Labrenzia sp. VG12: one gene and its partner. The protein of the gene in region 1 interacts with the protein of each later gene in a pairwise test. Links are inferred from orthologs where the notes say so. Each region holds a gene or a part of one and is shown in the gene's direction. Other genes may lie near its edges.

Region 1 (4,178 bases):
TGCGGGCCTTCCTGAAATCGGCGGCACCGCTTGCCGCCGAGGCCGATGCCGCAAGCGCCAGGTCCCTTCTGGACAGCCATGACAGTTACGGCGAGCTTGACCGGTTCCGGATCGTTGTCGCCAATGGCCGCTTCCTGACGGACCTTTCCGACACGGAAGCACTGGCGGCAGAAGGCGTGAGCCTGGTTGCCCTGACCGATGCTCTCGTGGAAGAGGGCGGCGCCCAGTTGCTGGCCTCGCCGAAGACTGGTCCGAATGACGGTGTCGTTGCCTTGAACACGGCGTTCGTTCAGGGCGGCGTTGTCATAAAGGTCGCGGCTGGTGCGGAAATCTCGAAGCCGGTCGAGCTGGTTCAGGTGGCAACCTCTGCCGGTGCACAGGTAACCCGCAACAGCGTCGCGCTTGGTGAAGGTGCCAGGATGCGGCTGCTGGAGACATTCGTCGGGGACACCGGGAACGGTGAACTCAATACCGTTCTGGAGTGCAATCTGGCTGACAGGTCCGCACTCGCGTCCACTCGCCTGATCGTGGGCGGTGTTGACACGGCACGCCTGTTCACGACGATTGCCACGCTCGGTGCGGAAACCGAGTTCAAGTCGCTCGGCTTCATTGCCGGTCCGCGCTTCACCCGCAATCAGCAGTTCATCAATTTCACCGATGAGAATTCGGAAGCCAAGATCTACGGCGTCACCATGGCAGGCGGGGACGCCCTCGCGGACCAGACACTGATCGTCGATCACGCTGTGCCACATTGTAACAGCCGTGAATTCTTCAAGACCGTGCTCGACGGCCGTGCGAAAGGCGTCTATCAGGGCCGCATCAATGTCGCCCCGCACGCTCAGAAGACGGATGGCGAGATGATGACCCAGGCTCTGCTTCTGTCCGAAGAGGCGGAGATGGCCAACAAGCCGGAACTGGAGATCTTTGCGGACGACGTGCTGTGCGCACACGGGGCGACCAGCGGTCAGATCGACGAGGATCTGCTGTTCTACCTGCGCGCCCGCGGCATTCCGGAAGACGAAGCCAAGACCCTTCTGGTTCTGGCCTTCCTGTCCGAAGCGATCGAGGAATATGGCGAGGACGATGTAACCGAAGGCCTGGAAGCGCGTGTGCGCGACTGGCTTGCCGGTCACTAGGTCCCGCACATTTATGAGGAGCAGCGCCGCATGACGGTCGCCACCGCAGAACAGACCACCGGCACGGCCGGCTATGATGTCGAGGCAATTCGACGGGATTTTCCGATCCTGTCGCGTGAGGTCTATGGCAAACCGCTGGTTTATCTGGACAACGGTGCGTCCGCCCAGAAGCCGAAGGCGGTGATCGATGCGGTGACAAAGGCCTATTCGGAAGAATATGCCAACGTCCATCGTGGCCTGCACTATCTCTCCAACACGGCGACGGACAACTACGAAGCCGCGCGCGAAAAGGTGCGCCGCTTCCTCAACGCCAAGTCGGTCGATGACATTGTCTTCACCAAATCGACCACGGAAGCCATCAATCTGGTCTCCTACGGCCTTGGACCGGACTTCTTCGCCGACGGTGGCGAGATCGTGCTGTCCATCATGGAGCACCATTCCAACATCGTGCCCTGGCACTTTCATCGCGAGCGCCATGGCGCACAGTTGAAATGGGTTTATGTGCGCGAAGACGGATCGTTTGATCTGGACGCCTTCGAGGCAGCTCTCAGCGACAAGACCAGGCTGGTCGCGATCACACACATGTCGAACGTGCTCGGCACGGTGGTGCCGGTGAAAGAGATTTGCCGGATCGCCCATGAACGCGGCATCCAGGTTCTGATCGATGGCAGCCAGGCGGCCGTTCACCTGCCGGTGGATGTCCAGGACATTGATTGCGACTATTATGTCTTCACAGGACACAAGGTCTACGGCCCGTCCGGCATCGGCGTTCTCTGGGGTAAACCGGAGCGGCTGAAAGCGCTGCGCCCGTTCAACGGCGGCGGCGAGATGATCCTCGATGTGACCGAGGATGTTGTCACCTACAACGATCCTCCGCATCGCTTTGAAGCCGGTACGCCGCCGATTGTCCAGGCCATCGGTCTGGGCGCTGCGCTCGATTACATGGATGCGATCGGCCGGGAGAACATTGCCCGCCACGAGGCGGAACTGAAAGACTACGCGCACCAGAAGCTGCGCGAGATCAATTCGCTTCGGATCTTCGGCGATGCACCGGACAAGGGTGCAATTGTCTCCTTCGAGCTGGAAGGGGCTCACGCCCACGATGTTGCTACGATCATCGACAGGGCAGGGGTCGCAGTCCGCGCTGGTACCCATTGTGCGCAGCCGCTCTTGGCAAGATACGGTGTGACCTCTACATGTCGGGCAAGTTTCGGGCTTTACAACACGCGTGCCGAAGTGGACGCTTTGTATGAAGCCTTGTTGAAAGCACAGAGCTTTTTCGGGTAAGGACGGACCCTATGGAAAACGCTACCACAATTGACACCGCCGCCGACGGCGAAGAGCTTCAGGCAGAGGTTTCGGCGAAAAGCGCCATTCCCGCTGACGAACTGGATCGGCTGACGACCGATATTGTCGGTGCGCTGAAGACGGTCTATGACCCGGAAATTCCCTGCGACATCTATGAGCTCGGCCTGATCTACAAGGTCGATATCGACGACGACCGCTCGATCAACATCGACATGACCCTGACGGCTCCCGGATGTCCGGTTGCCGGTGAGATGCCGGGATGGGTCGAGAACGCTGTCGCATCTGTGGCCGGCGTCGGTCCTGTCAATGTCGACATGGTCTTTGATCCACCCTGGACGCCGGACCGGATGTCGGACGAGGCCAAGGTTGCGCTCAACTGGTATTGAGCAAAAGGGCTTTTTTCCGATAAGCTGACCACCTATATCAGGTTTGGTACCCGGAACTGATTGAGGACTGCATGGCTTCCGCCGGAAAATTTCAGGTCGTGACCCTGACAGACGCAGCCGCCGAGCGCGTAAAGGACCTTGTCGATAACTCCGACAAGAACGCCATAGGCTTGCGAGTCGGTATCAAGAAGGGCGGTTGCGCCGGCATGGAATACACCATGGACCTGGTTGAAGAGGCCAAGGCGGGTGATGACGTGATCGAGGACAAGGGTGCCAAGCTCTTTGTCGATCCGTCCGCGGTGCTGTTCCTGCTCGGTACGGAGATGGACTTTGAAGTCACCAAGTTCCGGTCCGGATTCGTGTTCAAGAACCCCAACGAAGTCTCTGCTTGCGGCTGTGGCGAATCTGTTTCGCTTCAGGCAGCCGACCTGAAAACGCTGGCGCGCTGACAGGTGCGTCTGGTCCCCTGCTGAAATCGAGTGCTTTCATGACCTTGTTTGCCCGGCTGAAAGCCGACGCAGCCCCCCAGTGGGCTGACTACACCTGCCATGACTTCGTCGGTCAATTGGCAAGCGGCAGCCTGCCGCTGGAGAGTTTCAGGCACTACCTGGTGCAGGACTACCTGTTCCTGATCCAGTTTGCGCGCGCATATGCGCTCGGCGTCTACAAAAGCCAAAGCGTCGCCGACATGCGTCAGTCGCTGGAAGGTGTAAAGGCCATTCTGGATGTCGAACTCGATCTGCACTTGGAACTCTGTGGCACCTGGGGGATGGACCGGTCGGCCATCGAGACTGCTCCGGAAGACACGCCGACAATGGCCTATACCCGCTTCGTCCTTGATGCCGGAATGGCCGGGGACCTCCTGGACCTGCAAGCCGCGTTGGCACCTTGCGTGATCGGTTATGCGGAGATCGGCGCGCGTCTTGCCGGCGAGGGCAAGGATGATGATTCGAACCCTTACCAACGATGGATCCGGGAATATGCCGGAGAGGCCTATCAGGGGCTCGCGAAAGACTTTATCGCCTGGATGGATGCAACGGCAGACCAGGTGATGACCGAACAGCGATATCCGCGTGTTCTGTCCCTGTTTGAAAAAGCCTGCCGGCTGGAAAGCGATTTCTGGCAGATGGGCCTGAACGCAAAAAGCTGAGCCGTCGGCTGCCGGGGCTCAGATCAAACTGCTGAATTGCTCTCAGATTGTCCTAGGCGACGTCTTCCTGATCTTGCGAATCAGCCAAGTCCTGCTCGGTCCTGACAAGGTTTCTGCCGTCGTTCTTGGCCAGATAAAGGGCTTCATCGGCACGAGATACGATCGTGTGGGCCGTATCCATCTTCTTGAAGGTTGCAA
Region 2 (2,897 bases), 720 kb from region 1 along the record:
GCGGAGCCAGAAAAGGATCGGAAGCGGCAGCAGGATGAATCATTCCGTCAACGCGGCTCACCCATTGCCCAAGTGTATTTCGCATCAATTTCAGAAGGTTACGCACTCTACTCAACTCTACCGCAACACCGCGCAGGATTGCTCTTACCCTGGATAGAGGCATTGTCGTCTGGAGCACTTAAGGAACGATAAAGGATGAATTCGGTTTGCCGATTTTTTCCAAAAAAGGGCGCGGTTTCAGAGACTTGGTGCAAGATCATTCAAATTTGAATCAATTTGTCAGAAAACTCGACTTAAATACCTGTTTTATTTTACGAAAATTGGACCTTCCCGCTCAACCGGGCATTCTCATGTCGCTGTTATGGTGCCCTCATAACAAGCGCGCCAGTGGCACAAAGGCGTGCAAAGCAGAACAGACTATGGGTAGCGACATGTTCTTTCTCTTGAGGACGGCCTTCTGGCTCACCTTGGTTCTGGCCCTGATTCCCCTCGGGTCCGGGAAGGAAAGCACCACGGTGGAAAAAGTTGATCCGGTTTCTGCCTTCCTGGCAGCACAGGCGACGGTGTCCGACATCGGTGGTTTCTGCGGGCGAAATCCGCAAGCCTGCGAAACGGGCGGCAATGCCCTCACCGCAATCGGCAGCCGGGCGCGCGACGGTGCGCGCATCGTTTATGAATATCTCGACACACAGATGGCCGACCAATCAGAGACCGACGCTCTGCTCACGGGCTCGACCACCCCTGTGACCGAACTTGCTGCCGAAGAAACCCGGACGGGCACTCCTGTCTGGCAACCTGACTTGAACAACGTCTCCGCGCTGGAGACAGAATTTGGGCCGGTGCCACGGCCCAAACCCCGCTCAGGCCTGAAGACCTGAGCGGTCTGGCTGTTGACGACCCTATGACCTCCTGGGTCTGAGACGGCCGATTGCGCCCCCGCTGGAGCGGTGCCGCAAGGCGGCATCGCAAAGACGGCTTCACTTCAGCGGTTTGTTCCGCTGCGCCGCAGATGGAAAGCTGCCCATTCCATCTGCGGCGTATTTTTATGTCTTGCTGCCGGCCAAGCCGCCATCTCATCGCCTGATGCCCCGGGCTGCGGAGAAGATCCGGCCACTTACCCATTTGCAGATCGGCATGTGCGAGCTATATGAAGGCGCAAACGACCTTCAAAGACCGGTGCCATGACGACCAGCCTAGACGAAATCCTTGAGACCTTTGACTTTCTCGACGACTGGGAAGACCGGTACAAATATCTGATCGACCTCGGCAAGGAATTGCCCCCGCTCGACGGCAGCGAGAAAACCGATGCCAACAAGGTTCGCGGCTGCGTGTCGCAGGTCTGGCTGATTACCAGCGTCGACAAGACGGCAGATGGCGGCCCGGTGCTGACCTTCAAAGGCGATAGTGACGCGTTGATCGTTCAGGGGCTTGTCGCGATCGTGACCACACTTTTCAGCGGCAAACCGGCTCGGGAAATCCTTGAAACCGACGTCGAGGGCATCTTCGGCAAGCTCGGACTGCAGGAACACCTGACCCCGCAACGCTCCAACGGACTGCGCTCCATGGTCGGTCGCATCCGGTCCGACGCCCAAGAGGCCCTCGAAGCTGCCTGAATCAGGCGCATTCCAACGAGACAAAAAAAGAGCTGCCCGGCAGGCAGCTCTTGACGTTTTGCTCTGGGGCAGAAGCGATCCTTACTTGGACCGCTTGCGCTGCTGGCCGAGGCCCATTTTCTTGGCAAGTTCGGAGCGCGCTGCTGCATAGTTCGGAGCAACCATCGGATAGTCTGCACCAAGGTCCCACTTTTCGCGGTACTCTTCCGGGGTCATGTTGTAGTGGGTGCGCAGGTGACGCTTCAGCGACTTGAACTTCTTGCCGTCTTCGAGGCAGATGATGTAGTCCGGCATGACCGACTTCTTGACCGGGACTGCAGGCTTCAGCGGCTCCGGCTCCGGTTCGCTGGAGGCATTGGCTGTCTTCTGAAGAGCGCCATATACCTCGTTGATCAGGCCTGGCAGGTCTGTTGACGCAACAGTGTTGTTGCTCACATAGGCGGACACGATGTCTGCCGTAAGATCAATCAGATTTGTATCCACCGGACTGTCAGTCATTTTTCACCCGTTCTCTACTGATTTCAAAATTTGATACGCTGTTTACCTGCAAAAGGATTGTTCCGAAAGCACTTTTGAGAAATCTGTTACTTGCGGATCTGGAAATCGAAAACGATTCTACTTTGCAGGAAATCGTCACAGCCTTATATCGCTGTCCCCCAGAAACGACAACCCCGGAATTCAAATAAAAGTCGCTTCGTCTCAATAAAAATCAAATTCTATAAATATTGACCGGATCTTGTGCACCTAGTTAGACAATGGATGGATAGTATTGTCTCGAAAGCAGACTAAACACGTCGGCGCAGCAAACTTCCGGCCTCAGCCCTTGGGCCTCATTGTTTCAGCCAGAGCGTCTTCCTTGGTATCGGCGCAGGGACGGTACCCGGCCGAATAGGCAGCTTTTGCCAACAAATGGGCCGAAATTGGGGCGGTCAGAAGAAAGAAGACCACACCTGCGATCGCCCGCGTGACAACGCCGAGGTCACCTGCGTGAACTGCAAGCGCCAGAAGCATCACACCTGACCCCAGCGTGCCGGCCTTGGAGGCCGCATGGGTTCTCATATAGACGTCCTTCAGGCGCACGAGACCAATAGACGCCACCAGGGCAAAACCGGCACCGATCACAAGCATGACGCCGGTGACGATTTCAACAAGCGCCGTCATTTTCCGGCCTCCCTGCGTCTGATGCTCTCTTCGACTTCTTCCATGATCGTCTGGTCCCCGGCCGATCCGCGGTTGAGGATGAACCGCGCGAAGGCAACGGTCGCCAGGAACCCGACCAGGCCG

The links. The genes of interacting proteins can lie anywhere in the genome.
Region 2: the proteins of CHH27_RS05190 (region 1) and CHH27_RS08630 interact in binary tests that used the Escherichia coli proteins (3 or more experiments, as listed by UniProt). The link is inferred for Labrenzia sp. VG12 from one-to-one orthologs.

What each region holds. Positions count from the first base shown.
Region 1 is NZ_CP022529.1:1,138,472-1,142,649, forward strand. What follows is about bases 297-3,294. They hold CHH27_RS05190 (cysteine desulfurase), read left to right. Parts: upstream 297-1,166; coding sequence 1,167-2,423; downstream 2,424-3,294. Other genes in these bases: CHH27_RS05185 (SufD family Fe-S cluster assembly protein), read left to right, coding at 297-1,136; CHH27_RS05195 (SUF system Fe-S cluster assembly protein), read left to right, coding at 2,435-2,830; sufA (Fe-S cluster assembly scaffold SufA), read left to right, coding at 2,902-3,279. Also shown: more of CHH27_RS05185, read left to right, coding at 1-296; tenA (thiaminase II), read left to right, coding at 3,318-3,980; CHH27_RS05210 (GGDEF domain-containing protein), read right to left, coding at 4,033-4,178. UniProt on the Escherichia coli protein: Cysteine desulfurases mobilize the sulfur from L-cysteine to yield L-alanine, an essential step in sulfur metabolism for biosynthesis of a variety of sulfur-containing biomolecules.
Region 2 is NZ_CP022529.1:1,857,303-1,860,199, forward strand. It holds CHH27_RS08630 (SufE family protein), read left to right. Parts: upstream 1-1,181; coding sequence 1,182-1,613; downstream 1,614-2,897. Other genes in the region: CHH27_RS08620 (hypothetical protein), read right to left, coding at 1-43; CHH27_RS08625 (DUF5330 domain-containing protein), read left to right, coding at 207-878; CHH27_RS08635 (MucR family transcriptional regulator), read right to left, coding at 1,695-2,111; mnhG (monovalent cation/H(+) antiporter subunit G), read right to left, coding at 2,430-2,774; CHH27_RS08645 (cation:proton antiporter), read right to left, coding at 2,771-2,897. UniProt on the Escherichia coli protein: Participates in cysteine desulfuration mediated by SufS. Cysteine desulfuration mobilizes sulfur from L-cysteine to yield L-alanine and constitutes an essential step in sulfur metabolism for biosynthesis of a variety of sulfur-containing biomolecules.